3 regions of the Marinobacter sp. CH_CUG1437-1 genome follow, and region 3 is predicted to be linked to each of the others. Evidence: predicted binding sites of a transcription regulator. Region 3 holds the regulator's gene; each other region holds the start of a gene.
The links. The regulator sigma-54, encoded in region 3, starts transcription at its own class of promoters, with help from an activator protein. The targets are predictions, from matches to a motif close to ANTGGCATNNANNTTGCTNT.
Positions count from the first base shown of each region.

Region 1: a site for sigma-54 is predicted at 3,905-3,924, ahead of flhA (flagellar biosynthesis protein FlhA). Genes of this name have one in related genera too.
Region 2: a site for sigma-54 is predicted at 5,257-5,276, ahead of glnK (P-II family nitrogen regulator). Genes of this name have one in related genera too.

Region 1 covers NZ_JAYMEW010000003.1:695,930-706,310, forward strand. The annotation lists gene flhB (flagellar biosynthesis protein FlhB) at 1-589, shown strand, start outside; gene WA411_RS12005 (class I SAM-dependent methyltransferase) at 1,056-1,910, opposite strand; gene WA411_RS12010 (uracil-xanthine permease family protein) at 1,891-3,147, opposite strand; gene upp (uracil phosphoribosyltransferase) at 3,150-3,788, opposite strand; gene flhA (flagellar biosynthesis protein FlhA) at 4,007-6,187, shown strand; gene flhF (flagellar biosynthesis protein FlhF) at 6,248-7,558, shown strand; gene WA411_RS12030 (MinD/ParA family protein) at 7,626-8,438, shown strand; gene WA411_RS12035 (RNA polymerase sigma factor FliA) at 8,470-9,213, shown strand; gene cheY (chemotaxis response regulator CheY) at 9,376-9,759, shown strand; gene WA411_RS12045 (protein phosphatase CheZ) at 9,780-10,381, shown strand, end outside.
Region 2 covers NZ_JAYMEW010000001.1:2,295-12,675, forward strand. The annotation lists gene istB (IS21-like element helper ATPase IstB) at 1-75, shown strand, start outside; gene WA411_RS00015 (hypothetical protein) at 72-2,270, opposite strand; gene WA411_RS00020 (hypothetical protein) at 2,257-4,332, opposite strand; partial or broken gene WA411_RS00025 (magnesium chelatase domain-containing protein) at 4,492-4,686, opposite strand; gene WA411_RS00030 (accessory factor UbiK family protein) at 4,750-5,004, opposite strand; gene glnK (P-II family nitrogen regulator) at 5,386-5,724, shown strand; gene WA411_RS00040 (ammonium transporter) at 5,799-7,082, shown strand; gene speE (polyamine aminopropyltransferase) at 7,149-8,030, opposite strand; gene speA (biosynthetic arginine decarboxylase) at 8,209-10,119, shown strand; gene WA411_RS00055 (AraC family transcriptional regulator) at 10,126-10,381, opposite strand, start outside.
Region 3 covers NZ_JAYMEW010000003.1:535,613-545,993, forward strand. The annotation lists gene WA411_RS11255 (carbon-nitrogen hydrolase family protein) at 1-753, shown strand, start outside; gene yjgA (ribosome biogenesis factor YjgA) at 797-1,324, opposite strand; gene mgtE (magnesium transporter) at 1,340-2,701, opposite strand; gene WA411_RS11270 (HPr family phosphocarrier protein) at 2,711-2,980, opposite strand; gene rapZ (RNase adapter RapZ) at 2,988-3,872, opposite strand; gene ptsN (PTS IIA-like nitrogen regulatory protein PtsN) at 3,901-4,371, opposite strand; gene hpf (ribosome hibernation promoting factor) at 4,459-4,767, opposite strand; gene WA411_RS11290 (RNA polymerase factor sigma-54) at 4,868-6,388, opposite strand; gene lptB (LPS export ABC transporter ATP-binding protein) at 6,546-7,271, opposite strand; gene lptA (lipopolysaccharide transport periplasmic protein LptA) at 7,249-7,815, opposite strand; gene lptC (LPS export ABC transporter periplasmic protein LptC) at 7,799-8,383, opposite strand; gene WA411_RS11310 (KdsC family phosphatase) at 8,380-8,928, opposite strand; gene WA411_RS11315 (KpsF/GutQ family sugar-phosphate isomerase) at 8,951-9,931, opposite strand; gene WA411_RS11320 (ABC transporter ATP-binding protein) at 10,120-10,381, shown strand, end outside.

The DNA.
Region 1 (10,381 bases), 160 kb from region 3:
GGCAATGGAACACGTGCTCTGGACCATCGCCTGGAGCTTCTTCCTCCTGGCTTGCGCCACCATCATCATCGCGGCTATCGACGTACCCTTCCAGATCTACGATCACCAGAAAAAACTGCGGATGACCAAGCAGGAAGTGAAGGACGAGTACAAGGACACGGAGGGTAAACCCGAGGTCAAAGGCAAGATCCGACAGCTCCAACGCGAAATGGCCCAGCGCCGCATGATGCAGGATGTGCCGACCGCCGACGTTGTAATTACCAACCCGACTCACTATGCGGTGGCCCTGAAGTACGATCAGAAGGCGATGGCTGCGCCGATTGTAGTGGCCAAGGGGGCCGATGAGGTGGCCTTTAAGATCATGGAAATTGCCCGCGAGAACAAAGTCGAGATTCTGAGAACACCGCCGCTGACCCGAGCGGTTTACCACAACACCGACATCGGCGAGGAAATTCCCGATGGCCTCTACATGGCGATCGCCCAGGTGCTCGCCTATGTGTTCCAGCTTCGCCAGTTCCGCAAGGGGCGTGGGCCTAAACCTGGTATGCCTGACTTCCCCATTCCCTCTGATTTGCGGCGCGACGTTTAGTTCTGAGCGGGGTTCCTGTAAGTAGCCTGCGGGTTTAGGAGTTAGCGCGGTTGTGGGTGGCCTTTTCAGGACACGCTACGAGCACATCCATGTGCGCTTGACTGTGGCCATCCATGGCCACAGACAGTCCTGAAAAGGCCACCCACAACCGCTTTTCAAACCCATCGATATCGCTGAAAAATACTAGTGCTGACCGTAGGTCGGATTAGGCGAAGCCGTAATCCGACAATCCCGTTGTGGTTTTAATAACATTTGTTGGATTAGGGCCTCGCCTAATCCAATCTACGCGGTTTTGGCGGATTCCCGTCAGGTTTGCGAGGTTTGTGGGTCTGCTTCCCAAAAATGTCTGTGGCCATGGATGGCCACAGTCAAGCGCACATGGATGTGCTCGTAGCGGTTTTTGGGAAGCAGACCCACAAACCTCTTACCCCGAAACAGCAGGCTAGGGCAGGACTCGAAGGCAAGGTCAGCAACCAGCCTCAATAACCCGAACCATCGGCTCACCGCGGCTTTCGGGAATCGGCAAGATTCCATACCAGGACCGCGGGTCATGCACGGTGGCCGAGGCGAACCCACAGGACAGGAAATGCTCCCGTGCCTGAGCGTCAGTCTGGAAATGGAAGGATACCTCGCTGCGGGTAACGGCCCCGAGGACGCCGCCGAGTGCTTTCAGGGTGGTGTTCAGCGCAGGCTGGCTCGGCTGGTAGTAGCTTTCGGAAAGGTAAACCGAACCCGGGCGTCTGGCCATGGCGGAGGAGAGTCTGCGCCAGAACTCGGTGATGGTTTCCAGGGAAAAATAGCTGGTCAGGCCTTCGGTGACGATGATTACCGGCTCGTTGTTCTCGAATACCCGGTCGATTACTTTTTCCAGTTGGTACTCGCCGTGATCCGCGAGGATATCGATGGGCGTGACCTGGTGATGGTCGCCGAGGCGGCCAGTGGCCATCAGGCGGAGGGCCTTGCGGGCGGCCATGTCGGGCAGGTCGGCTTCGACCATGTGGAGCAGGGGATGTTTCTGGCGTAACCGCATGCCCCGGGGAGACATACCGCACGCGATTTCCAGCACCTGGGTGATGCCTTTGTCGCGGATGGCCTGGTCGATCAGGTGGTCGATGATCAGATGGCGTTGCAGAAGGAAGGTGCGGATGTTGCCACCGATGGCCGCCTTGCTGGCGGCCTCGAAGGGTGTCATCAGGCGGTATAGCCAGCGGCCTTTTTCCGTTGCCAGGGTATCGTCAGAAAGCCCGTACCGGTGCCAGACGGCACCGGTGTAGAGGGCAGTGAAACTGATGCCGGAGCTATCAGTCCGCTTTCTGCTCATAAACCGCTTTACCCCATGCCTCGCGGCTGCCGGGGAGGATCAGGTTCAGGATGATGGCAGCCACCGCGCACAGTGCGATGCCTTCCAGGTGCCCGAGTACCATCCCGCCGATACCGAACACCAGGGTGACCCCGACGATCACCAGATTGCGAGACTGTGACAGGTCCACCTGGTGACGGATCAGCGTGTTAAGGCCAACCACGGCAATGGAGCCGAACAGCAGGCACAGGATACCGCCCATAACCGGGACCGGGATGGTCTGCAGTGCCGCGCCGAACTTGCCAACAAAGGCCAGAACGATGGCAGCGCCGGCCGCCCACCACATAACCTTCGGGTTGAAGTTCTTGGTCAGCATGACTGCGCCGGTGACTTCCGAATAAGTGGTGTTGGGCGGTCCGCCGAGCATGGAAGCAGCGCTGGTGGCCAGGCCGTCACCCAGCAGGGTGCGATGCAGGCCCGGCTTTTCCAGATAGTTCTTACGGGTCACGTTGCCGATGGCCAGCACGTCGCCGATGTGTTCGATGGCCGGGGCGATGGCCACCGGAATCATGAACAGCACGGCGCCCCAGCTGAACTCGGGCGCAACGAAGCTAGGAACGGCAAACCAGGCAGCTTCTTTGATGGGCGTAGTATCTACGATGCCGGCAAACGCGGAGAGGATGTAGCCGGTGATCACGCCGAACATGATGGGAATCAGGCGGAAGATGCCCTTGGCCCAGACCGACATGATGATGGTTACGGCCAGAGAGATCATCGCGATCCAGATGGCGGTGTCGTAGGGGATCAGCTGGTTGGCGCCGTCACCTGTACGGCCGGAGGCCATGTGAACCGCAACCGGTGCCAGCCCGAGACCGATGGTCATGATCACGGGGCCGATGACCACTGGCGGCAGCAGGCGGCGGACAAAGCCGGTTCCTCGCATCCGAACCAGGCCACTCAGGAAGATGTAGAGAATACCTGCGGCCATCAGGCCGCCCAGGGTTTCTTCCATGCCAAACCGGCCTTTGGAGGCGATTACGGGGGCAATAAAGGCGAAGGAGGACGCCAGGAAAATCGGGATCTGCCCGCCGGTCACCACGTGAAATATCAGGGTGCCCAGACCGGCGGTGAACAGGGCCACGTTGGGATCCAGGCCGGTGATCAATGGCATCAGCACCAGGGCGCCGAAGGCAACTAGTAGCATTTGTGAGCCGGCAATGGCCTGTTTCCAGACCGGGTCGTTGGTATGATCCTGCATGCTTAAACGTCCTTCTGCTTGGTGCCGAAGATCTTGTCGCCGGCATCGCCGAGGCCCGGAAGGATATAACCTTTCTCGTTCAGGCGTTCATCAACGGAGGCCGTGTAGATCGACACGTCCGGATGAGCCTCGAGAACCTTCTTGACGCCCTCGGGCGCGGCTACCAGAACCAGGGCCCGGATCTCGGTGCTGCCGGCTTTCTTGAGCAGGTCGATGGTGGAAATCATGGAGCCGCCGGTAGCGAGCATGGGATCGACGATCATGGCCATTCGCTGATCCAGCTCACCCACCAGTTTTTCCAGGTAGGTGCTGGCCTCGAGTGTTTCCTCGTTGCGGATCTGGCCGACAACACTGACCCGGGCAACAGGAATGAGGCTCAGAACACCGTCGAGCATGCCAAGCCCGGCCCGGAGGATCGGAACGATGGTGACTTTCTTGCCGTGAATCTGTTCCACATTCACTGGGCCGGCCCAGCCTTCGATGGTCTTTTCCTGCAGGTTGAAGTCCTTGGTGGCCTCGTAGGTCAGAAGTGCACCAACTTCCTGTGCCAGCTCCCGGAAATTCTTGGTGCTGATATCCGCACGGCGCATGATGCCGAGCTTGTGGCGGATCAGAGGGTGTTTTACCTCGTGGATTGGCATGGGGTCACCTGTGTGTCTGGTTGGGGTTTTAGCGTCGCATTTAAATGGCGCAAGGATACCGCATCTGGCAAGGCGAGTCAGGCCGCAAATGGCCGGTTCGCGGAAATCCACTAAGGGCTGGTACGGATCTTGCGATAACTCTTCCAAACGACGCCGCCGCGTCAGATTTTCGACCTTTGAAACGCCTGCAGGCACGGCCAATCGGAGAAGTATCCGGCATGGACAGAGCTTTAGTCCTCAATAACGTCAAAACCCTGACGCGGGGAAATCTGGGCATTCCCATCATGCTGATGGGCTTGCTCGGTATGATGATTCTGCCCATGCCGGCGTTTTTGCTGGACGTGTTCTTCACGTTCAACATCACCCTGTCGATTGTCATTCTGCTGGTCTGTGTCTACGCCCTGAGGCCCATGGAGTTTGCCTCTTTCCCCACGGTATTGCTGGTGGCCACGCTGCTGCGTCTGGCCCTGAACGTGGCGTCTACGCGGATCGTTCTGTTGAACGGCCACGAGGGCGGCGACGCTGCCGGTAAGGTGATCGAATCCTTTGGTGCGGTACTTATTGGTGGCAACTACGCCGTGGGTCTGGTGGTCTTCGCGATTCTTATGATCATCAACTTCCTGGTGGTCACAAAGGGCGCCGGCCGGGTCTCCGAAGTAAGTGCCCGTTTCACCCTGGATGCCATGCCCGGCAAACAGATGGCCATTGATGCGGATCTCAACGCCGGCCTGATCAATCAGGACGAAGCCAAGCATCGCCGGGCCGAGATTGCCCAGGAGGCGGATTTCTATGGTTCCATGGACGGTGCGTCCAAGTTCGTTAAAGGCGATGCCATTGCCGGCTTGCTCATTCTTGCCATTAACATCGTCGGCGGGATCGCCATCGGTATGCTCCAGCATGGCCTGGATTTCGGGCTGGCCATGGAGCGCTATGCGCTATTGACCATTGGTGACGGCCTGGTGGCACAGATTCCCTCGCTGCTGCTGTCCACGTCTGCGGCGATCATGGTAACGCGGGTCACTTCCAGCCAGGACATGGGCGGCCAGATCCTGCAGCAGATGTTCAGTGCGCCGAAGGCTCTGTCCATTGCGGCTGGAATCCTGATTATCCTCGGCCTGATTCCCGGCATGCCTCACGTGGCCTTCCTGGGTCTTGGTGCGCTGGCCGGCGGTGCTGCCTGGTATATCTGGAAACACCAGAGGCAGACTGTCGAGGAGGAGGGCGCCTTCCCGGCCAGGGGCGCTGGCGGCGCGGCACCGCGACCGGCGGGGCGGGATCTGCCGCCGGGCGGAGACGCGGGTGGCGATCAGAGTCGTCAGCTGCCGGCACCCGGAGAGACCAAAGAGCTGGGCTGGGACGATGTCTCCACCGTCGATATCGTCGGTCTGGAAGTGGGGTATCGGCTGATTCCGCTGGTGGATAAGTCCCAGGGCGGTCAGTTGCTCAGTCGCATCAAGGGTGTTCGTAAAAAACTGTCCCAGGATCTGGGTTTCCTGATGCCCTCGGTCCACATTCGCGACAATCTCGATCTGATGCCCAACGTCTATCGCATTACCCTGATGGGCGTGACCATTGCCGAGGCGGAGATTCACCCGGACCGGGAGCTGGCCATCGACCCAGGCCAGGTGTTTGGGAAGGTCGAGGGAATTGAGGGCAAGGATCCGGCGTTCGGTCTGGATGCCTGCTGGATCGAGCCCGATAAGAAAGACCAGGCCCAGACCCTGGGCTATACCGTGGTCGATGCCAGTACCGTGGTTGCGACCCATCTGAACCAGGTGTTGCAGAAACACGCCCACGAACTGCTGGGCCACGAGGAAGTCCAGAAGTGGCTGGATCAGCTTGAGAAGATTTCTCCGAAGCTGGCCGAAGAGCTGGTACCCACCACCGTTTCAATCAGTCTGCTCCTGAAGGTCTTGCAGAACCTGCTGAAGGAGGAAGTGCCGATCCGGGATATGCGGTCCATTGCCGAGGCCATCGTGAATGTTCATCCGAAGAGCCAGGATCCCAAGCTGCTGACCACGGTAGCCCGGCAGTCCCTGCGCCGGATGATTGTCCAGAGCATCTGCGGCAACGAATCGGAGATACCGGTGATCACCCTGGATCCGGACTTGGAACAGTTATTGCTGAAGTCTGTTCAGCAGAGTCAACAATCCGGCGGTCAGGAAGACATTGGCCTGGTTCTGGAGCCGAATATGGTGGAGAAGCTCCAGCGATCGCTTCAGGAGAGCGTCCAGCGCCAGGAGATGCTTGGCAAACCGGCCATTCTGCTGGTGTCCGGGCCACTGCGGCCGGTCCTGGCGAAGTTTGCCAGCTATGGGGTAGAGCGACTGCACGTGCTCTCGTACCAGGAAATTCCGGATAACAAACAGATTACGATCGTGGCGTCCGTTGGCCAGTAACGGCGCGGATGACAGAGCGGACAGCGCCGGCACGGCGTTGCCGGTGGAGGAAGAGGCATCATGAAAGTAAAACGGTTTTTTGCTCAGACCATGGCAGAGGCGCTGAAACAGGTCAGTGAACAGATGGGGCCGGATGCCGTGATTCTTTCCAACCGTCGGGTCGACGGTGGTGTCGAAATCGTGACGGCGCTGGACTATGACGAAAACATGGCGCGCCAGCGCCTGGGCAACCAGGCCGAAGAAGCCACCAACGGATCCCGCCTGGCAGAAATGCAGGCTGACCAACATCGTCGTCTCGAGGATGAATTGAGCCGATCCCGTGACCGCATCCGTGAAGTCAGGGAAAGGCGTGCCTCCCAGGGAGCCGGCTACGCAGGTCCGTCGTTCGCTGCTGTTCAGGAAACGGTCGGCGGCGATTTCAGTGATAGTGTGGCTGAGACCCAGGCGCCGAAGGATGTCTACTCTGATGAACTCGCACAGATGCGCGCCGAGATCAGCTCCCTCAGGGATATGATGCAGGGTGGTCGCCCGCAGCCGGACCCGGTGGTTTCGACAAACACGGCTGTTCAGCAAAGGCTGGCCGAGCGCCTGCAGGAATTCGGCCTGGGCAGCGAACTGGCAGGGTCAATTTCCCGTCGCCATAAGGCAGGGCGACTGGAAGATGGTTGGAAGCAGTCCCTGAAAATGCTCTGCACCGGCGTTCGGACCTCTCGCATGGAGTGGCTTGATGAGGGGGGCGCCTATGCGCTGGTGGGTCCTACCGGTTCCGGCAAGACCACCACGATTGGAAAGCTGGCGGCGCGGTATGTGCTCAAGCATGGCTCCGACTCCCTGGCTCTGGTTACCACCGATCGATATCGGGTGGCGGCGCACGAGCAGCTGTTCGTGTTTGGTCGTATCCTGAATGTGCCGGTTCGGGTGGTGGATGAGGCTCACAGCCTGGACGATATTCTGGACGAGCTGTCAGACCGTCACCTGGTTCTGATTGATACTGCCGGGCTGACAAGTTCGGATAAAGGTTATCAGGAACAGCTGGCCGAACTGGCTCGCAGCCATCACAATGTCAAAACGCACCTGGTCGTCTCGGCAACCAGTCAGCCGCGCATCATGAAATCCGTCTGGCATTGCTATAAGATGGCAAATCTTGCGGGCTGTGTGATGACCAAGATCGATGAGGCCCTGACACTGGGTGAGTCCCTCGGCTTTGTCATGGAAACCGGTCTCCCGGTAGCCTACTACACAGACGGGCAGAAGATTCCTGAAGATCTGCACCACGCAGAAGCTGTTCCGCTGGTGCGGCTGGCCGTGGATCGGCTTAAAACACTCCAGCAACAGCAGGCGGTCGCAGAGGGCCTGAAAGAGCACGCCTGAGACCGGGCAGATTGACAGCAGGCGTCGGAAACGCACCGGCGAAACGTGGCGAGAGACAAAAAACAGTATGAGCAGAGCACATCCGGTACAGGTGATTGCAGTTTCCGGCGGTAAAGGTGGAGTCGGCAAGAGTAACGTGTCGGTCAACCTCGGAATTGCCCTGGCGCAGAAAGGCCGGAGAGTGGTGCTGCTCGACGCCGATCTTGGGCTCGCCAACATCGACGTATTGCTGGGCATCACCGCCAACCGTAACCTTCAGGATGTTCTGGCAGGCGACTGTGACCTCAAGGACGTTCTGGTAAATGGTCCCGGCGGCATAAAGATCGTTCCTGCCTCGTCAGGTACCCAGCGGATGACCCAGCTCAGTCCCATGGAGCATGCCGGGCTTATTAATGCGTTCAGCGAGCTGGGGGATCAGATCGATGTCCTGATCGTCGACACCGCCGCCGGTATCTCCGAATCGGTGGTCAGCTTTCTCAGGGCGTCCCAGGAGTTACTGTTGGTTGTGTGTGACGAACCCACGTCCATCACCGATGCCTACGCCCTGATCAAGCTGATGAACCGGGATTATGGAACCAATCGTTTCCGCATTCTTGCCAACCAGGTGCGGAATGAGCAGGAAGGCCGGCATCTGTTCGAAAAACTGACTCGGGTCACCGAGCGCTTCCTCGATGTGGCACTACAATATGTCGGTATAGTCCCCTACGATGAGGCGGTGAAGAAAGCAGTCCAGAGACAGAGGGCAGTGCTGGATGCCTATCCCAGAGCGAAAGCCTCCCTGGCCATCAAGTCTCTGGCCGACAAGGTAGACAGCTGGCCGTTGCCGTCCTCACCCCGTGGACATCTGGAATTCTTTGTGGAGCGGCTCGTCGAAGTCTGAATCGGATCCAGTCAAACAAGAAACCGGATACATGACATTGGCGAAAAACCTCGGAATCTATAACCAGTCGGGTGCGCAGAAAGCATCTCAGCTTGTTGAGCAACACGCGCCGCTGGTCAAGAAAATCGCCCTCCATTTGATGGCCCGCCTGCCGGCTTCCGTTCAGCTTGAAGATCTTATGCAGGCCGGCATGATTGGCCTGCTTGAGGCTGCCCAGCGATACAGTTCCACCAAAGGAGCCACCTTCGAGACCTACGCCGGTATCCGGATTCGTGGGGCGATGGTCGATGAAATCCGCAAGGGCGACTGGGTTCCCCGCTCCGTGCATCGAAACGCCCGTCGCATTTCCCAGGCCATCAAGGCTGTGGAAGACCGGCTTGGCCGGGAAGCCCAGGATCAGGAAGTGGCCGAGGAGCTGGGCATGGAGCTTGCGGAGTATCATTCCTATCTTTCCGATTCCAACAGTGGCCGACTTTTTAGCCTCGATGAGCTCAATGAATCCGGAGAGCTGCCGATAGAACAGACAGAGACGCAGGATAACCCTCTGGAGGGGTTGTCCTCCGATGCCTTCCGGCGGAGCCTGGCTGAGGCCATTGAAGACCTGCCGGAGCGGGAAAAACTGGTTCTGAGCCTTTATTACCAGGAAGAGCTGAACCTCAAGGAAATAGGCGCCGTGCTGGGCGTCAGCGAGAGCAGGGTCAGCCAGATTCACAGCCAGGCTGCCTTGCGCCTTCGGGGGCGGTTGTCGGATTGGCGCCAGGAACCGGACAGCTGATTGCGTTCAGTCTGTGTCTGCGAAGGGGCAGTCTGTAGTTTTTGGTAACCGATGCTTTACAACGGAAGCAAAGGTCTGACAATAAGCGGTTTAAACAGCGGCCTGCTAGACTTTGAACGCGAAGGTCAAACGAATTCCGGGTGTTACTAACTGGAGGTCCCATTGGACAAAAACATGAAAATCCTCATTGTGGATGATTTCTCCACAATGCGACGGATCATCAAAAACCTGCTGCGTGATCTGGGCTTCACCAACACCGATGAAGCAGACGATGGCAACACAGCCTTGCCGATGCTGAAGAGCGGCAAATACGACTTTCTGGTCACCGACTGGAACATGCCGGGCATGTCCGGGTTCGATCTTCTGAAGGCTGTCCGGGCTGACGAGAATCTGAAAACCCTGCCGGTATTGATGGTAACGGCTGAGGCGAAGCGCGACCAGATTGTTGCCGCGGCTCAGGCGGGCGTGAACGGCTACGTTGTCAAACCGTTCACTGCCGCTGTGCTCAAGGAAAAGATTGAGAAAATCTTTGAAAGAATCCAGTAACCAGAGGTCGGATGGCTCTCATGAGCGATAGCAAAAAGAACCATCGGGGCCTTGAGCCGGAGGTGACCGAAAAGCTCCAGCGGCAGGCAGCAGAGCTGGCAGAGAGTGTTGATGCCGGTGATTATGCCAAAGCCATGACCCTGATCAATGAACTCAGCGAGGTCAGGGATCAAAGTCTGTACCGCGAGGTAGGGCGATTGACCCGGAGCCTGCACGAAGCCATCCGGAACTTCCAGATTGACCCCCGGAACGCGGAACAGCAGGAAGCGCTGTCGAAGATGACAGACGCCTCCGATCGCCTCGAATACGTTGTGCAGATGACCGGCGAAGCGGCCAACCGCACCATGGACCTGGTTGAGGAAACCATGCCGGTGGCCAACGCGTTTCGTGAAGAAGCGGCCTCCTTGCGGGACGAATGGCAACGTCTGCGTCGTCGGGAGATGCAGCCGGCGGAGTTCCGGGAACTGTACGGCCGTATTGATCGCTTTTTTGTCAGCACAGCCAGCGACGCTGACACCATGTACAACAATCTGTCGGAAATCCTGCTTGCTCAGGATTATCAGGATTTGACGGGCCAGGTTATCCAGAAGGTCACCGCCCTGGTAAAAGAGGTTGAGGAGCA
Region 2 (10,381 bases), on a different contig from region 3:
CGGGTTATCCATCATTCACACATCTTTATGTTGGGAGGAGAAAGCTATCGACTGAAGCAGAAAGTTACAAGCTAGACTATGAAAGGTGGGTCAATTTTATTGGCCAAAGGTGGGTCAAAATAAATGGCCATTGACACATATGGTTCAATTCGATAAATTCCCTTTGAGAAGGCGATTACAAGCCAATCTTCCAACTCTGATTCGCCAATCAACGATATGTTTGAAACTTGAAAATGGTCACACACTGCGCTGTATAAGAGATCAAGGTTTTCCTCTTCGCCAGATTGCTCTTCCGAACTCCAGTCCCTCAGCTGTTTCGCAGCATACTCAGCTTCGATCTGCGGCAGCTCTTCTCCCGGGAAATTTGCCTCAATATATGCGTAAACGTGTTCAGCACTACTGTGCCCGGCAACCCAGCGAGCCGCATCTAGTGAGCTGTACTTGAAACACCAAAAGAAGGTGATTAAGAAGGACTTTCTGAGTTCGTGTGGACGGACATACCATCGCCGCCCGTGAGAGTCTGAAGGGAGAGCAACATAATCACAAAAAGCATCAAGACAATCGATAAAAGCCATTGAGTCCAGAACTCTCGGGTTTGGTGTGCCAGTCACCCGAAAGGTTGGGAGATAAAAAAGGCTTTCTTGAGCATAGCTGTCGTTGTCTGAAAAAAGTTCACACAACGCGTCGCCCAATCGACCCAGAAGACTAATAGCTCTTGCGGTAACGGCAGGAATAGGCTTCGAAGTATTTAGCAAATGGTCGTTGGCGTTTGCCTTCCGATTTTTGTGCTCAATCCAGTAACCGTCGCCCTCAACAAGTCTCACGCAATCTCTGCGCAAGGACCGCAATTCAGACCCTCGGCTAGGCTTGGTAATCCCAATCAGTACTACCACCCCTCCTACAAGCACCTGCAAAATGTCGGAAAGAGCAGGAGCGGTTCGAAGCAAATGATGTACGTTCCTCGAGTGCGCCGCAAAAACCGTAGTCCAGCCGCTTATTCTGAGCTCAGAAAGTTGGTCTGGAACGCTACGCCTTATCCAATCGTTACGGCTATCTCGTTTGACTCGTCGAACGCTAGATGAGTCTCTTTGTTCGTTGAAAAGGCCTAGTCCGCTAAACGCTCGGAGGGCTTCAATGTAAAAATCGACTATAACGTCTCCGACGGTAACCAGGAGGCGAAGAGCCTCGGTCGTATACTGAAGAGCTGTTTTGAGGGGAACCCATGGGGTGTGCTTTACCGGTGAAGATTTATGCGCAACCATATATTTCGGAGCTGAAAGGTCAATGTGCTCTGTGGGGGGCAGCGCATCGGGTAGGTGCCTCTTAAGTCGGAATAGGTCTTTCCAAGTCGATAGCATTGCAGATGCATGCGTAAAAGAAACCGGTGTTCTGAATACGGTGTCAATGTCTCTGATCCAATGTCCGGGATACTCGGTGTTAAAGCCATTGATTGGAAGCAGCAGTTGGCTTGATGCTTGAACAAGCTCAGGCTCAAACTGTCTCAGGAAGGAGTTCATGCGGTCCGACTTCATTTCCTGCCAACCGCAGGAAAGACAATCGGCAAGCAAGCCTCGATCGATATATCGTTGATTCCAATCCCTGCTACTGTTTTTCCGTGTGTAAAAATTCTCACTTTCTAGCCAAGCGGTTATCGCTTCAGTATCCGCCGGTGGTATCTGGAACAATCTTTGATCCGTGGATAACTGAACTTCGCGCCCGAGGGCTTTTTCGTAGAAATAACGAAGACAGCGTTCGGGTAACTGCAGTAGCCTAGATTTCCCTCCCGAGATGTAACTTGAGAAAAAGTCGTTGATCGCGCCAGTATTGACTCTTGAGAATGCATGAGTTCTTGGGGCGAACAATGCCTCATTGAGGAATAGCCACTGGCATAGGGTTTTCATCCTAGCGGCCCACTGCTCAAGGGCCAAACTACTGTCTATGCCAAATCCTGAGAGAAAGCGGACCAAGAATGTCGCCCGTTGGGCAATGCCAAGGATATAGCTATTTTCGGGGTCAGTAAGGAGGCTGCCATCAGGAAGAGTTGCACGCCAATGTAAGACTCTCACTCTTCTCCAGGCACCGTTCACGAATCGGCTTTCGCTGGTACGTAAAGGCCAAATCGGTGCAGTCACGTCTGACAGCAGCCAATCGGCCTTCCATGCACCATCATAAGGCATCAGGCTTTGCCGCCCGTGATCAAGCAATGCGAGCAGAGTTGCTCTCTCATCGACATTGAAGTGCGAAGGCATATTCGTTTTATTGTTGCGCATGCTGTGACCTCACACGCCTTAACAACAGGTCAGTCCATTGGGTCTTATTAATCAAACCACCCATTTTTGATTCGGCAGCGAAGTGGGCCTCGCGCATATCAGAATTGCGGTGACTAGGAAGTTGATGGCGGAGCAACTCCGCCAAGTCAAGAAAGTATCTCGGATGTAGGCCAGAAACCGGGTCTGGCTGATCTAAAATGGCCGCGCCAACACCAGCCTTTAAGACGGTTTCTTGGTAGAGATACAAATACGTCAGCGTTCGAGCAGAAATAGATACTGTAAGGTTGGCACGCGACGCGGAATCCCCCTGATCGCAATTGGATAGCACTGAAAAGCGCTCATGAAGCTCTTTGCCTAGCGAAGAGGAACTAGTCGAATGCTGCTCTAACATTTGTGCAAGAAAACAGTGCAAATCTTCGAGGGCTTGAAAATCGGTTACGGCGAGGAGAAAGTCTTCGTCGGCAGCAGCGACTGCTAACAATAAATTTTGGAAGCGGCGAATAAGACGAGTATTCCAGGCATCAAGAAGGGGCCTCGGTATGTAATGATTTATGACCACTCGCTTTGTATTCCCAAGTTTTTTACTCATTCGCTGAATGGAGCCTGTTCTAAACCATTCTAGGACACCTTCAGTTGCTCTTATCTTTGAAAGAGATATCGTGCCGCGAGGCAAAACAGAATCAAGGTCTGGGAAGTACTGATAAATGTGGTCTCTACCCGCATCATTTGTTCCCTGCAGTTTTCTGTGCACCTGCGCAAGGTTGGGGACTCTGTGGATCTGATCCGCTCGATAAGGCCGACAAAGGAATAAAAGGTTTCCCACGGCTGGATTAGAAACGATTACTCTCTTCCGATAACGACGACTCATTCGAATGAGCGTTGTTACAAGCTCATAAGAGACATCATCAAGTAGGGAATCGCTCATTTTTACCGCACGAGGCTTTTCAATGCGGAAAGAAAGCCCGGAATTATTCAGCTCTAAGTAAGGGCGGCCATTCTTGTCCTTTACCTTAGCCAACAGTAGCGAATGAGAAGTAAAAGTAGGATTCCTCATCATTAACAGAGCTGCGCAGACAGCAATGTCTGTATGATTTAGGCTACCCAACATCCAACTGATTCTGTCAAATACGGAAACCTCTACTGAAACTGGTGAGGGAGCCGAGGCAGGAACTCGAATGGTGGCGTGGCAGGGGAAATACAGAGTGGACTTTTCGAAGTCCTTAGCGTTGCAATTACTACCGTGAAAATGGTGCAAAAGTGATAGAAGGTTCCCTAGAGTAGTCTCGGTTCTTCCGTCTGCCAGGCGGGTGTTTAAGCGTATAGCCTTTTCGACAGGCCCAGCGCTTCCAATCGAGAGTTGAGCCAAAAGAGCATCGAGATTAGTCTCCTGTACTAGTTTTTCCCCATACTCGAAGTGCTCCTTGATCTGGCACCACCACCTAAGAAGTGCGTCCTCCAAAACCCGCCTTTTTTCACTCAATGAGTCCCGAATTTCCTCAAGATATTCAGCATCAGTTCTACCAATCGAAACACTCACGAGGGTTTTGTCGATCGCCTTTGTCTCGGGGCTGGGCTTGGGTTGTCCAAGGAGTTGAGTGAGTTCGCGAGCTTGAGCTATAGCAGCTTCACTCACTCGGGCTCTAGGAATTTCTACACCCAAAGGAATGAGGTCATGTGCATCTCTTAGAGTCTCAAGGTGGTGTGCTAAGTTACTGTTCCAGTCTTTCACCCTGTTTGCGAGGGTGCGTTTCGTATCTGTTCGACCCAGAGCATATTCATAAAAGCGAACTACCAGGTCTTGCCAATCCGACTCCCTTTTTGGGAGGGCCGTCAATTGAAAGGCTCTGACTGCGGCGCCAATCTCAGCGTTTATTTTAGTTAGCTGACTTTTTTGGCTAGCTGCACGCTTTCCTGACAAATTACGCGCCACTAACGTAATGAAGCGTCGACCATCAGGACCTAGAGCGCAAAATGCTGACAAATTCAGTGACCACTTACTCTCGAATTCGTCGACTATCCAAGCCTTCCATTCTTGACTGTCATTCAAATCCAAATGAATCACGACTCTTCCTCCAAAAAGGAATCTGTCAGATACGACCTGTCAAAACAGCATTCGCGTAGATTCACCATCGGTCCACAACTGGCTGAATATATTGAAAGTCATCTCAGCTGCGATGAGAATTTCGGAACTATTAATAAGAAGTGTAGTCTATAAAAAGGCCGTGATTCTGCGGGCAGGAAACTCGAAGCCGGCGTTCAGGAGAGCGCTCCGAACGCGCTCCTTGCTTTCTCGGACACCGGTTTCCGGCAGGCCCACGATCGAGAGCGCCGGCAGACCGCCGGAAAGATGGACCTCGACGGTAACGGCCGGCGCTGACACGCCAATTGAGGCGCGGGAATGAACGATAGCAAGCATGACAACCTTCCATGGTAATGAGCGGAACTGCTGGCCCGGCGTCCTGCCGGGCGTGTCCGTGGTTTACTGTTTTGGCAGGGAATTTTCCAGTTCGGCCACCCGCTTCTCGAGCGCGTCCACCTTTTCACGGGTCTTCAGCAAGACGGCCTGCTGGGCATCGAATTCCTCTCGTGTCACCAGCTCAAGGCGGGACAGTACGGCCATCACAGTCGCCCGGGCCTGGGTTTCAAAATCTTCCCGTGCAGCGCGGGCCATGTCGGGTACGAACTGGCCAAACTGGCCCTGCAGCTGAGCAAAAATATCCTGTGGACCTTTCACACATCACCTCACGAATCACTGAAATGTCCGGCTTCGACTAAAAGACAGGGCCTGTTGCCGGTCTGCGGGAGTGTATCACATCGCAGCCCCTGCCATACTGTAGGTTGCGGACCCTATAATGGGGGCTGCCCGGCCAGAGAGCCCGCTCCAATTTGGCTCACTGGTCAGCTACCCGCTCTATTTTGGTGCACAACTTTGCGCCATTCTGGTACGCGGATATCATATATAATTGTTTTTATTGTAATTTTTTGCGTTGGCATACCCGATGCTAAAGCTCTCGTACGCAATCCGCACAATTGGTGTGCGAGGTGGCAGCATCCCGAACTCAACAATCGGCCGACGGGCCCTCACTGTTGGGACGGCTTTACCAAGGAGAAAGCAATGAAACTTGTGACAGCGATCATCAAGCCTTTCAAGTTGGATGATGTCCGTGAGGCACTATCCGAGATTGGCGTACAAGGCGTAACCGTCACTGAAGTCAAAGGCTTCGGTCGGCAAAAAGGCCATACAGAACTCTATCGTGGCGCGGAATATGTAGTGGACTTCCTGCCCAAAGTGAAGGTGGAAGTTGCCATTGGCGACAACCTGCTGGACCAGGTCATCGAGTCCATCACCAAGGCAGCCAACACCGGCAAGATCGGCGACGGCAAGATCTTTGTGACTGAACTGGCTCAAGCCATCCGGATCCGGACTGGCGAAACCGGCGAAGAAGCGGTCTGAACCAGCTCTGATAATTCGAACAGCCAACGCAAAAAATTTTTATAACCTGAAAAGCCTCGTGCGGAGGGCTTCATATGGAAAGCAATCTAAATCACATTTTTGAACTCCAGTATGCGCTGGATACCTTTTACTTCCTGATTTGCGGTGCCCTGGTCATGTGGATGGCCGCCGGCTTTGCCATGCTGGAAGCTGGCCTGGTGCGTGCCAAGAACACCACCGAAATCCTGACCAAAAACGTGGCCCTGTTTGCGGTCGCCTGTACCATGTACCTGATTGTCGGCTACGACATCATGTACGACGGTGGCATCTTCCTGAGCGGCGTCACAACTGTGGCCGAGATGGACGACGCAGCCATTGCCGGTGTCATTGCAGCCTCTACCGAAGCTGGTTTCAGCGACATGGGTGAGTACAGTGGCGCTTCCGACTTCTTCTTCCAGGTTGTCTTCGTTGCGACCGCCATGTCCATCGTTTCCGGTGCCGTGGCCGAGCGCATGAAGCTCTGGGCTTTCCTTGCTTTCGCGGTTGTTATGTGTGGTTTCATCTACCCGATGCAGGGTTCCTGGACCTGGAACGGCGACGCGGTATTCGGCATGTACGAGCTGAGCTACAGCGACTACGCCGGTTCCGGTATCGTTCACATGGCCGGCGCAGCTGCAGCCCTGGCTGGCGTTATCCTCCTCGGCGCCCGTAAAGGCAAGTACGGCGCCAAAGGCGAGATCCGCGCCTTCCCGGGTGCCAACCTGCCCCTGGCAACGCTTGGTACCTTCATCCTGTGGATGGGCTGGTTCGGGTTCAACGGTGGCTCTACCCTGAAGCTGGGTGGTATCGGTGTTGCCAACGAAGTTGCCAACGTGTTCCTGAACACCAACGCGGCTGCAGCCGGTGGCCTGATTGCTGCCCTGATCGTAGCTCGCCTGATGTTCGGCAAGGCTGACCTGACCATGGCCCTGAACGGCGCCCTGGCTGGTCTGGTTGCCATCACTGCCGAGCCGGCGGACCCATCTCCCCTGCTCGCCACCATCATTGGCGCCATCGGTGGCACCCTGGTTGTGTTCTCCATCGTGACCATGGACAAGCTGCGCATTGACGACCCGGTCGGTGCCATCTCTGTGCACGGCGTGGTTGGTATCTGGGGTATCTTCGCGGTTCTCCTGTCCGACGCAGACGCTACCTTCATGGGTCAGCTGGTCGGCATGCTCACCATCTTCGTCTGGGTATTCGTTACCAGCCTGATCGTCTGGAGCATCCTGAAAGCCGTCATGGGCATTCGGGTCAGCGAAGAAGACGAGTACGAAGGTGTGGATCTGTCCGAGTGCGGTATGGAAGCCTATCCGGAGTTTGTCAGCGGCAAGCAGTAAACCCTGACACGAAGCACGAAAAAAGGGGCGCCATCCGGCGCCCCTTTTTTCGTTTGCAGACCTTACTCAGGCTTCTTCCGGCCGAACCTCATCTTCCAGTGCGTCCACCATGAACTGAGGCATTGCCAACGCACCCCGATGCACGCCGGCATTGTAATAGCGGGTGACGAATGGCCGATTGTTGGCATCTTCCTCACGGAAGTATTTGACCGGGTTCTCCTTGCTGGCCATGGTGCAACTCCACCAGCCGGTCGGATAGACCGGCTGCGGGAATGGCAAGGTCTGCACGTGCTCGAATCCTGCCTTGCGCATGTCGTCGTGAATGCCTTTGATGATGCTGTCGGTGTGCAAGAGCGGTGATTCGCTCTGCTGGACAATGATGCCACCTTCACGCAGCGCCAGCATGGCATCCCGGTAGAAATCCAGGGCAAACAGGCCTTCGGCGGGACCGACCGGATCGGTGCTGTCGATGATGATCAGGTCGACACTGTTCGGCTCAATGTCCCGCATCCACTGGATGCCATCCCCGAAGAAGAAATTGGCGCGCGGATCACTGTTCGCTTCGCACAGCTCCGGGAAATACTTCTCTGACATACGGGTGACGCGCTCGTCGATTTCCACCTGCCAGGCTTCTTCGACGCCCGGATGTTTGAGCACCTCTTTCAGGGTGCCGCAGTCACCGCCGCCGACAATGACCACCTTTCTGGGATCCCGATGAGTGAACAGGGCCGGATGGGTCATCATCTCGTGGTACAGGAAATTATCGCGGGTAGTCAGCATCACGCAGCCATCCAGAACCATCAGGTTACCGAAGGTCTCGGTCTCGTAGATTTCCAGTTTCTGGAACGGTGTCTGTTCCTCATGAAGCTTCCTTTTCACCTGCAGGGAAAACGCCGTCCCCTGGTCCTGGAATACCTCGGTAAACCAGCCGTCGTTGAGTGCTGTCATGTCTTGCCTCCCGCTGTGGGCCATGGGCTGAATTGAAAGGGCGTATTGTAGGGGTGCCCCCTCGTGAGCTAAAGCGATAATCGCGGTGAATGGCCAGGTTTTTTCCGCACCGGGTGCTTTTAGCCCGGAGTGGGAATCCATACAATGGCGGCCAGTGTTTCCTGACAGGATAGCAAGCATGAACGAAGCCAGCGCCACCCCGGCCCACAAGGTCTACAACATTGCCCACTGGAGCGATGGCTATATCGGTGTCAATGATCAGGGCGAGGTATTGATCCGCCCGGATCGCGGCCACAGCGACGCCCGAATCAACCTGCCGGAGTTGACCCGGGCTCTCACCGACTCCGGCGTTCAACTGCCGGTACTGGTTCGCTTCGTTGATATCCTGCACGACCGGGTCAACAAACTGTGTAATGCCTTTAACAAGGTCGCAGGAGAGCACGCCTACCAGGGACGCTACACGGCGGTTTATCCGATCAAGGTTAACCAGCAGCGACGCGTGGTCGAGGAGCTGCTGGCCACCGAGCCGGCCGCCTCGAAAGGCCAGATCGGCCTCGAAGCGGGCAGCAAACCGGAACTGATGGCGGTGTTGGCGATGTCACAGCAACCAGGATCGGTGATCGTCTGCAACGGCTACAAGGATCGGGAGTATATTCGCCTGGCCCTGATTGGCCAGACCCTGGGCCACCGGGTGTTCATCGTCGTTGAGAAAAAGTCGGAACTGCCACTGATCCTGGAGGAAGCGGAGCGCCTCGGCGTATCGCCGCTGATCGGGGTGCGCGCGCGACTTGCGACCATCGGCAAAGGCAACTGGCAGAACACGGGTGGTGAGAAGTCCAAATTCGGCCTGTCTGCCAGCCAGGTGCTGGATGTCGTCAACACACTGCGTGACGCAGGAGCGCTCCATACCCTGCAGTTGCTGCATTTCCACCTTGGCTCCCAGATCGCCAATATCCGGGATATCCAGACCGGGCTCAGGGAATGCGCCCGCTTTTACAGCGAGTTGCGTCAGATGGGCGCCCCCGTGGGCACCGTGGATATCGGCGGTGGCCTGGGCGTAGACTACGAGGGCACTCGCTCCCGCAGCAGCTGCTCAATGAACTACAGCGTGTACGAGTACGCCTACAATGTCGTGCACGTACTCCAGGCCGAATGCGATCGCCATGGCATTCCCCATCCGGACCTGATCAGCGAATCCGGGCGCGCCCTGACCGCCCACCATTCGGTGCTGGTGACCAACGTGATTGACCGCGAAGCGCCGGAAAACCGGTCGCCGGAGCGGCCGGACGATGCGGCGTCGGCACCATTGCATGACCTCTGGCGCGACCTGGAAAGCCTGCAAGATGCCAGCTCGCCGCGCTCGCTGGCAGAGATCTACCATGACGTGCTGCACGCCATGGCCGATGTTCATGCCCAGTTTGCCCACGGGGTGCTCTCGCTGCAGGAACGGGCCGATGCCGAAACGCTGTACACCCGCTGTTGCCGACTGCTGCGGGATCAACTGGACAGCAGCAATCGCGCCCACCGGGAAATCATCGACGAGCTCAACGAGAAACTGGCGGAGAAGCTGTTCGTGAACTTCTCCCTGTTCCAGTCACTGCCCGACGTCTGGGGCATCGACCAGATCTTCCCGGTTATGCCGATCAATGGCCTCGACCGCCCCCTGAACCGACGGGCAGTCATCCAGGACATCACCTGCGATTCTGACGGACGCATCGACCGATACGTGGATGGCCAGGGCACCGAGACCACCCTGCCCCTGCCCGAGGAAAAGGCCGGTGAGCCGCTGCTTATGGGCTTTTTCATGACCGGCGCCTATCAGGAGATTCTGGGCGACATGCACAACCTGTTTGGCGACACCCATTCTGTGGATGTGCGCCTGACGGCAGATAGTGGCTACCAGATCAGCGATCCCATCGACGGCGATACCGTGGCCAAGGTATTGCGCTATGTGAACTTCGAGCCGGATACGTTGATGGATGCCTATCGAAGCAAGTTCGCCACCTCTGGCATGGCACCAGAGACCCAGTCAGCGCTCATGACTGAGCTCGCCGCAGGTCTGGATGGCTACACCTACCTGGAAGAATAGCCAGAATCAGAGTTTCTGATGTCCGCGACGCCAGGCGCTCGGGGCAACGCCTTCCCACTTGCGAAAGGCCCGGCCAAAGTTGGAGGGATCACTGTAGCCGAGAGCCTCGGCAATCTCGTCGATCGTCAACTCATTACGCCGCAGCAGGTCCACGGCACGGCGGTGTCGGAGCGAGTCCTGCAGCTGTTGGAACCGAACCCCTTCGGCTGCAAGCTGCCGGCGCAGCGTCCTTGTGGACATCTTCAGGTGCGCGGCCACTTCC
Region 3 (10,381 bases):
AAGGAGGCCGCCGCAGAGGGGGCTTCTGTCGCGGTGCTGCCAGAGAATTTTGCAGTTCTGGCCACGTCTCAGATGATCGATTGTGGCCGTCAGGAAGCCGGCCCTGAGCCTGTAATCAGAGCATTTCTGGCGGAGCAGGCCCGAAAGCTCGGAATCTGGATCGTGGGCGGATCAATGCCTGTGGCCAAGCGACCGGATGGCTCCGAGATCGAAGATCGGGTTCGGGCGACCTGCCTGGTGTTTGACGATCAGGGCCGGGAAGTTGCCCGCTACGACAAGATCCACCTGTTCGACGCCATGGTCGAAGACGCCCATGGCCAGTATCGGGAATCCGACACCTTCGAGCCCGGCGAGCAGGTGGTGACCGTGGACACGCCCGCCGGGAAGCTGGGGCTGGCGATCTGTTACGACCTGCGCTTCCCGGAGCTGTTCCGGCTGTTGCGGGAGCAGAATGTGGACTGGATTTGCCTGCCGAGCGCTTTTACCTGGCAGACGGGTGATGCTCACTGGTATCCGTTGATCCGGGCGCGGGCTATCGAAAACCAGGTATGGGTAGTGGCGCCGGGCCAGGGTGGTCAGAACAGCGAGCGCCGGCGCACCTATGGCCACAGCCTGATCTGTGATCCCTGGGGGCGGGTGGTGACGGAAATGGGTGAAGGCCCGGGACTGGTTGCCGCCGAGCTGGACCTGGATCAGGTGGCCAACCTGCGCACCCGGATGCCAGTGTGGGAGCACCGTCGGCTCAAAGGCTGAAAGCAGGGCAGATGAACCGTCATCTGCCCCTGACTTCACAGGTTCACATCGCCTCAGCGTCGTCGATGCATTCCCGAAGGTACCGGAAGAGTTTTCGGGCCTGGCCGGTGTTCTTTTGCTTCTCTACATCCTTGCGGGCGTTGCGGGCAAGGTTGCGCAGATGCTGCATGTCGGCGCTGGGGCAATAGCTGAAAAATTCCCCAACAACCGAGTCTCCTTCCGCAATCATTCGATCCCGCCAGCGCTCCGCCAGGTGATGCCGGCGGGTGTGCTCTTCGCTACCGGCGTCGAAGGCATCAATGGCTTTTGCCAGGGCCTCGGGATCATCTTCTTGGCGAATCACCTTGCCGATGTATTGCAGATGCCGCCGTTTCGCCTCGTTCTGGCGGATGCGCCGGGATTCTTCGATGGCGGCACGAAGTGTATCGCTGATTGGCAGCGTTTCCAGCTGATCATTGCTCAGATCGAGCATCCGCTTGCCAAGATCCTGCAGGGCATGCATCTCCCGTTTCAACTGGGATTTGCTGGGACCGTCGTATTCTGGCGCGTCGTTGTCTTGGTGATCTTTCATAAATCCGACATCCGTTTAAGCATAGAAAATCGTCGCAAGGCCGAGAAACGCCATAAAACCGACCACGTCCGTAACGGTCGTGAGAATCACGCTGCCTGCCAGGGCCGGGTCGATGTTGCGGGATTTGAGAAACAGTGGCAGAACCGTGCCGACGAGGGCAGCTGCAACCAGATTGATCACCAGCGCGGCAGCGATAATGGCTCCTATCAGCAAATCCTGGAACCAGAGCATGGCGGCGCCGGCAACAACGGCGGCCCACAGCATTCCATTCAGGATGCCCGACAGGAATTCTCGGTTCAGCAACCATTTTACATTGGCACCGCTGATCTGCCCGACCGCCATCCCTCGGATGACGAGGGTGAGGGTCTGGCTGCCGGCAATGCCGCCCATGCTCGCGACGATAGGCATCAGCACCGCCAGAGCGACTACCTTGGCGATGGTTTCCTCGAATAAACCGATCACCGCCGATGCAATCAGGGCGGTGATCAGGTTGATTCCCAGCCAGACGGCGCGGCGGCGCGATGTCTTCCACACCGGCGCGAAGGTGTCCTCGTCCTCGTCCAGACCGGCCATGCTCATCAGGGAGTGGTCAGCATCCTCCCGGATAACGTCTACCACGTCGTCGATGGTGATGCGGCCCAGAAGCCGGCCTTCCTCGTTCACCACCGGCGCCGAGATAAGATCGTAGCGTTCAAACAATGTCGCTACCTTGGTGTCGGAGAGGCTTACGGGAATCGGCTCGATGTCGGTATCCATCACTTCCCGCACGGTGGAGGCGGGGTTGGATACCAGCATCTTGGTAATCGGCAGCATGCCAATGAAATCATCCCGCCGGCTCACCACGATCAGACTGTCGGTCATGGGGGGAAGGTTGCGGTGTCGGCGCAGGTAGCGGAGTACAACGTCAATACTGATGTCCGGACGCACCGTGATAGTGTCCGTATTCATCAAGCCGCCGGCGGTGTCCTCCGGGTAGGAGAGCACTTCCTCTACCCGTTGCCGGTCCTGCTCGTCCATGGTCTCCAGGACTTCCTGGATAACCGTATCCGGCAGCTGCTGCAGCAGGTCCGCCAGGTCGTCGGATTCGAAATCCTCGATGATGTCGGCCAGTTCCTGGGCGTTCAACTGGCTCAGGAAGTAACCCCGGATATCATCGCTGAGATACTGGAGAACCTCGCCCTCCAGCTCTTTGTCTACCAGGTTCCAGAGCAGGGCACGCTGGCGGGGCGGAGAGGATTCGAGCAAATGGGCAATATCACTGGGGCTCAGGCCACCGTTCAGGATGCGGGCAACCTGTTTCAGTGCGCCACTGTCCAGGGCCTCGCTCAGTGAGCGAAGGCGCTGGCGGGCCTGGCTTTTTTCCAGAATATCGGTCATGTGTTTATTTTACTCACCTTCGCCGAAATAATCGTTGATCAGTTCGGCCAGGGCTTCTATGGCCTGCTCTTCATCCGGACCATCGGCAATAAGCTCCACATCGGTCCCTTTGCTGGCGGCCAGCATCATCACCTGCATGATGTTTTTTGCGTCCACATCCCGGCCCTTGCCACTGATCCGCACACTGCTGTCGAATCTGGATGCCGTGTTAACGAGTTTGGCCGTGGCGCGCGCGTGCAAACCCAGCTTGTTGATAATGGTAATCGGGCGGCGAATCATGGTTCGATCAGATCTCTTCCCGGGTCTGAAGGTGTGGCAGTTCGGTATGGCGTACCTGCACATTGCTGTAACGCTGCCGGAAGTAGTCGCCCAATTGCTCGCAAACATACACTGAACGGTGCTGGCCGCCGGTACAGCCAATGGAAATCGTCATATAGCTGCGATTGCTGTCTGCGAAGGAGGGCAGCCAGGTATCCAGGAAGGCCTTCAGGTCTTCGATCATCTTCCGGCTCGCCGGTTCCTTTTCCAGAAATTCGATAACCGGCTGATCCGTGCCCACGTACTTCCGCAGACTGGTATCCCAGTAAGGGTTGGGCAAACAGCGAACATCGAAAACATAGTCGGAATCCAGTGGTACTCCGTGCTTGAAGCCAAACGACTGGAACAGCAGTGCCAGCTCCTGATCCTTCCGGCCCACGACTCGCTGCTTCACCATATCCCGAAGTTCGTACATCGACATACCGGTGGTGTTCACATACAGGTCGGAAAGCTTGGACAGTGGTTCAAGCAGTTTCTTCTCGCTGGTAATGGCTTCCCTGAGGGAGGTCTTGTCGTCACTCAGCGGGTGTTTTCTGCGGGTAGCGTGGAAACGCTGGAGAAGTGACTGCTCGTCGGCATCAAGGAAGATAATTTCAACGGTAACCCCGGTCTCCTGGAGGCGCCGGTAAATTTCCTCGAAATTGGCGAGCTCGCCGGAAAGGTTGCGCGCATCAATGCTGACCGCCATCTTGCCGAGCCGGCCGGGCTTGGTCTGGCTCGCTGCTTCCCGGGTGAGAGGAAAGAGCAAGCCAATGGGAAGATTGTCGATGCAGTAGAACCCGAGGTCCTCCAGCACATGAAGCGCGGTACTTTTACCCGAACCGGACCTGCCACTGACGATAATCAGCTTCATGACCAAATCACCTCCACTGCAATGAAAATCAGCCGCCTGAGGCGGTCATGCGCTGGTACAGCGTGCCGGCGTCCTCACATTGCCGGAGGCGATCACAGAACGACCGCTCATTGAACTTCTCCGCCAGTTGGCTGAGCAGCTCCAGGTGTTCGCTGGTTGCCTCTTTCGGGACGATCAGGGCAAAAATCAGATCCACCGGCTGATTGTCGATGGCGTCGAACTCAACGCTTTCTTCGAGCGTCATCAGAACGCCCACCACGTGATCAAGGCCCTCCAGGCGACAGTGGGGAATGGCGATCCCCTGGCCAATGCCGGTACTGCCCAGGCGCTCACGGGAAATGAGGTTGTTGAAGAGCTGGGTCTCGCTGAGCGTGTTGTCCTGGTGGTTTATTTGCTCGGCAATAAACTCCAGGGCCCGTTTCTTGCTGGACGCAGGTACCCTGCAGAGGGTGAGCTCCGGAACAAGAATAGTGTCTATGGTCAGGGATGTGTCGCTCATGGATCGACTGCGTTTCCGTTAAAAAAAAGGCTGCGACACGTTGTTCATGTCGCAGCTCGATTAGATGACTTGCATGAAAACAGCCAGTTAGCGAGAGCCGTTTCCGTGCATCCGGTCTACATTCTTTTCCTTGTGCTTGAGGATCTGGCGGTCCAGTTTATCGATCAGGGCATCGATGGCTGCGTACATGTCCTCGTTTTCTGCCTTTGCGTGAATCTCACCACCAACTACGTGCAACGTGGCTTCCGCAATCTGGCGCACCTTTTCCACTTCCAGGGTCACCTGGCAGTTACTGATGTGGTCGAAGTGACGCTCGAGCTTTTCGAACTTCTCTGAAACGTAATCTTTCAGTGCGGGAGTCAGTTCTACGTGATGGCCTGAAATATTGAGTTGCATAGGCGTCTCCTGTTGTCATCGTGCCGGCTCCCGGGAGCCGGTCTGGGTGCTGGCGCATTGTGCGCCGGCGAATACGGTGTTGCGTCCCGCACCGGGGTATTCAGACCAGCCGCTTGCGCTCGTTGGACGGCGGAATGTGCATGGCCTCCCGGTACTTGGCAACGGTGCGTCGCGCAACCTTGATTCCCTGTTCCCCTAGCATGGCTGCAATTTTACTGTCGCTCAACGGCTTTTTGGGCGTTTCCGCAGCAATGAGCTTCTTGATCATCGCCCGGATGGCCGTGGAGGAGCATTCGCCGCCCTCGTCAGTGCTGACGTGGCTGGAGAAGAAATATTTCAACTCGAAAATGCCCCTTGGGGTATGCATGTATTTCTGGGTGGTTACCCGTGAAATCGTCGATTCATGCATTTCTACCGCCTGGGCGATGTCTGAAAGAATCAGCGGCTTCATAGCTTCCTCGCCGTGATCCAGGAATCCCTGCTGGTGTTCGACAATACGGGTCGCCACTTTCAACAGGGTTTCATTGCGGCTCTGCAGGCTCTTGATAAACCACTTGGCCTCCTGCAACTGATCACGCAGGTAGGTGTTGTCGGCACTGCTGTCCGCACGCCTTATAAGTGAAGCATAGCTGGCATTCACCCGAATGCGCGGGGCAATTTCCGGATTCAGCTCAACACGCCAGCGGCCATTATGCTTGCGAACGATAACGTCCGGAATGACATAGTCGGGTTCGGCGCGATCAATCACGTCGCCCGGCCGCGGGTTGAGCCCTGTGATCAGAGCCAGAACCTCTCGCAACTGGTCTTCTTTCAGACGGCTGCGCCGCAGCAACTGGGCGTAGTCACGGTTGCCCAACAGATTGATGTAGTGGGTAATCACCAGTCGCGCCTGGGCCAGCCAGGGCGTCTCCGGCGGTAACTGGTTGAGCTGGATCAGCAGGCATTCCTGAAGATCCCGGGCAAACACCCCTGGCGGATCAAAATGCTGGAGACGGTGCAAGACAGCTTCCACTTCATCCAGTTCAAGAGGGTCTTCCTCGTTTTCATCCAGCAGTCCGGCGTGGATTTCTTCCAGAGGACTGGTGAGATAGCCGCGCTCATCCACAGCGTCCATCAGGGCATGGGCAATGGCCTGGTCCCGTTCACTCAGCGGGGTCAGATTGAGCTGCCATTCCAGGTGATCCTGAAGTGTCTCGGTGGGCGAGTTGCGGGTCTCGAAATCGTGATCGTTCTCGTCGTCGTTGCGGGCGGCCGGCGCGGGCGCGGACTGGTAGATGTCGTCCCAGGCGGTGTCTACCGGCAGGTCGTCCGGAATGTTGTCCGGAATGTCGTTTTCGGAGGACCAATCCGGGCCATTCTCTGATTCGTCCCAGTCGCTCGAAGGTTCCGGCGCTGACTCGGCCGCGGATTCTTTCTCGCTGGTCTCGCGCTCGTCGTTCTCGGCGGTTGCGTCAGCCTGATCATCGTCCTCGGATGTCTCCAGCATGGGGTTGGATTCCAGTGCCTGCTGGATTTCCTGTTGGAGGTCGAGGGTGGAGAGCTGGAGAAGCCGGATCGCCTGTTGCAGCTGGGGCGTCATGGTCAGGCTCTGACCCAGCTTTAACTGTAAGGAGGCTTTCATAACCATGGTTCAGGATCCGTCACTCATCAGCGCTTTGTGTCATAAGTCGTGAAAAATTCTATATATGCCGGTTACTTGCCGTCGTTTTATTTTACCCTAGCAAGTTCTTTGCCGAGTTTACTTGCTACAGGTCATCAAAACAATGAGCCTTTCGGTGTCACAGCCTGAATTCATCGCCCAGGTAGACTTCCTTGACTTGCTGGTTGGCCAAAATCGCATCGGCATTGCCGGAGGCGATGATGTGGCCTCCGGAGACAATGTAGGCGTTCTCGCAGATGTCCAGGGTCTCTCGCACGTTGTGATCGGTAATCAGAACGCCAATACCCTTGTCACGCAGATGCCGGATGATGTGCTTGATGTCGCTTACGGATATCGGGTCGACACCGGCGAAGGGTTCATCCAGAAGTATGAAGGCCGGTTCCATGGCCAGCGCCCGGGCAATTTCCACCCGTCGTCGTTCCCCTCCCGACAGGGCCATGCCAACGCTGTCCCGGATATGGGTTATGTGGAATTCTTCCAACAACTCCTCGAGCTTTTTCTCTCGATCCGCTTTGCCCAGCCCCCGACGGGTTTCGAGGATCGCCATGATGTTGTCGCGTACCGACAACTTGCGGAACACCGAGGCTTCCTGGGGCAGGTAACCGATGCCTTGCTGGGCGCGTCCGTGCATCGGCAGTGGCGTAATATCCCGGCTGTCGATGGTGATACGGCCACGATCGGCAGGGACCAGCCCGACGATCATGTAGAAGCAGGTGGTTTTCCCGGCGCCGTTGGGGCCAAGCAGTCCCACTATCTCCCCACTGCGAATTTCCAGGGAAACGTCGATCACCACTTTTTTCTGCTTGTAACTCTTTGCCAGGTTACTGGCTCTCAGAACTGCCATCGGTTTCCTGTCTGTCAGTGCGTCTGTCGGCGCTGCGTGGCTGAATCACCATCTCTACCCGGCCGCTGCCTTCGCCCGTGTCGGCGCCGCCTTCAGCGGTCACTACCCGGCCGGCGGTATCATAATGAATGACGTCGCCGCGGAACAGGTTGCCATTCTGCTCGATGACTGCTTCGCGTTCAAAGGTCAGCCGACTGTCGGTGGCTGACCAGGAAATGTTCAGGGCGCGGGCGTCGGTTTCGCCTTCGCCCTCTCGCGCCGGTTGCCGGTATCTGGCCGGCGTGCCGGAGGCTTCGATCCGGCTCAGCCCGTCCTCGGAGCGATAGAGGACCACCCGGTCCGCGTTCAGCCGAGTTTTGCCCTGCTCAAGTTCTACATCCCCGGTGTAGGTGGCAATGCCCTGACTGTCGTCGAGGCGTGCATTGTCTGCGGTAACCTTGATGGGGGTGTCGGAATCAAGGTCGAAAGCGGCCGCCGGGCCGATCATCGCGGCTGTCAGCAGGGCAACCAGCAGGCGCCGGTATCGGTTAGTTTCCGGTTTCATAGCGTCCTTCCACCTGGGAGTTCAGTTCCAGAATCCGCTCGTCTATCCACGCTTTCATGCCCGTGGCCCGGGTAATACCGGTAACGTCGCGTATTTCTACGGGTGCATCTGTATATACCATGCCCCGGTCGTTATCCAGGGTCAGGGTTGATGTTGTCAGGGTGGCGTCCCGTTCTCCAATCGTGCGCTGAATCCGGACATTGTCCGTCAGGTACACCAGATTCTGGTTCTGTAGCAGGCTGCCATTCTCGGCTTCAACAATCCAGGGTAGGGCGCCGTTGCCGCCATAGAGTTCGGCACGGGGAGAGTCCATGGTAGCCAGGTTGCCTTCTTCGAACTGTTCGATGCGAGGGCTGGAGAACCGGATCTTCAGGTTCCCTGATTCGTCGAAGGAAGTGTACCGACCATTCACCACGAAGCCGTCCGGCTCGGCATCGCCCCTCAGCGCCGCTGCCTCATCATTGATGACCGGCGGCTCATCGCTTTGCCAGAGCAAAAAGACGGCTGCCACCACGGTGCCAGCCAGCGCCAGGGTTCGCAGCCAGGGCCGGTCCGGAAGCCAGTTCACGCCTCAGGCTCCAGGTAGGGTGCCAGTGTAGAATCAAGCTTGCCGTGGGCGGTAAGCAGCAGATCGCAGGCTTCCCGCACCGCACCCTCGCCGCCCCGAGCGTGGGTGCAGTAGTCGGCATGTTGCTGCACCAGCCAGTAACCGTTGGGTACGGTGATGCCGAGCCCGGCGAATCTGAGCGCCGGCAGATCCGGCAAATCGTCGCCCATATAGGCGGTGGCTTCCGGACCAATGTCCATGGTGCTCACCAGCTCCTGCAGGGCCACTTTCTTGTCTTCGCGCCCCTGCATCAGGTGAGGTATGCCAAGATCCCGCATCCGTTTCTCAGTCAGCGGCGACTGCCGGCCGGTAATAACGGCGACGGTAATGCCGGCCGCCATCAGCTGTTTCAACCCCAGACCGTCGAGGATGTTGAATGCCTTCAGTTCATCGCCGTTGGCGCTGAAGTAAAGCTTGCCATCGCTCATAATGCCGTCGACATCGAGGGCAATCAGTCGGATTCTGGCAGCTTTTGTAAGCAGGGCGTCCGGCCATTGGTGCGTCATATCACATAGCTCCCCATAGCCCTTATATTACGCCGGCCCGCAGCAGGTCATGCATGTTGATGGCGCCAACCAGAGCACCTGCGTCGTCCGTCACCGGCAGGGCGTTGATCTTCATTTCCTCCATGATATTGAGCGCTTCCGCCGCAAGATGATCGGCCTGAATGGTTTTGCCATTCCGGGTCATCACCTCGCTGATGGGGGTATTATGAATATCCACTGACCGATCCAGGGTCCGGCGCAGGTCACCGTCCGTAAATATTCCGGTGAGGGTGCCGTCCTGATTGACGACGGTGGTCATGCCAAGCCCCTTGCGGGAGATTTCAAGGAGTGCGCCACTGAGAAGTGTGCTCTCGTTGACGACCGGAATCTGGTCACCTGTGTGCATGATGTCGGATACCCGGAGCAGAAGCCGGCGCCCCAAGCTGCCGCCGGGGTGCGAGAAGGCAAAATCCTCGGCACTGAAGCCGCGAGCTTCGAGCAGGGCAACTGCAAGAGCGTCGCCCATGACCAGGGTGGCCGTTGTCGAGGAGGTGGGGGCAAGGCCCAGGGGGCAGGCTTCCACCATCACGCTGACGTCCAGGTTGGCAATGGCTTCCCGGGCCAGGATGGAGCTGGCATTGCCTGTCATGCTGATCAGGGGGGCACCCATGCGTTTGATCAGCGGCAGAATGGTGACCACCTCGCTGGTGCTGCCACTGTTGGAGATCGCAATCACCACATCCTGAGGGGTGATCATGCCCATGTCACCGTGGCTTGCCTCGCCGGGATGCACGAAAAAAGAGGGCGTGCCGGTACTTGCCAGGGTGGCCGCAATCTTGTTGCCGATGTGGCCGGATTTTCCCATGCCGGTCACCACCACGCGGCCCTTGCAGTTCATGATGACTTCGCAGGCCCGGGTGAACTGGTCGTCGATCCGGTTCTCAAGGGCATCAATGGCGTCGCGCTCGATGCGGATGGCGCGGATGGCAGAGGATCGGAAATCATTGGGTGTCGGTTCGGTCATCGGGCTTGGGGCCTGGCTGTCGGGACATTGAAAACGTTGGGCAGAGTATACCATTTTCACCCGGCAACAATGCCCGCTTACCGAAAGTTCAGTCAAACTGATCATTGCTATCAGTACATTTTGGGCTGTTTGGATTGAGCTTGAACGCTCCTTGGCATAATGTAGCCCCTCTTTGAAAGGTAAGGACTATGAATTCTCCGGCTTACATATCGCTCAAGGATGTCGTGTTCTCCCGCTCTGGGCGCCGTATCTTCGACGGTGTCAGCCTGGACATTCCGCGCGGAAAGATTACCGCGATCATGGGGCCCAGCGGAACCGGTAAAACCACACTGTTGCGCCTCATTGGTGGTCAGCTCAAGCCGGACTCCGGCAGTATTGTGGTGGATGGTCATGAGGTCCCGAAGCTCAAACGTAGGGCCCTCTACAGCCTCCGCGAAAAGATGGGCATGC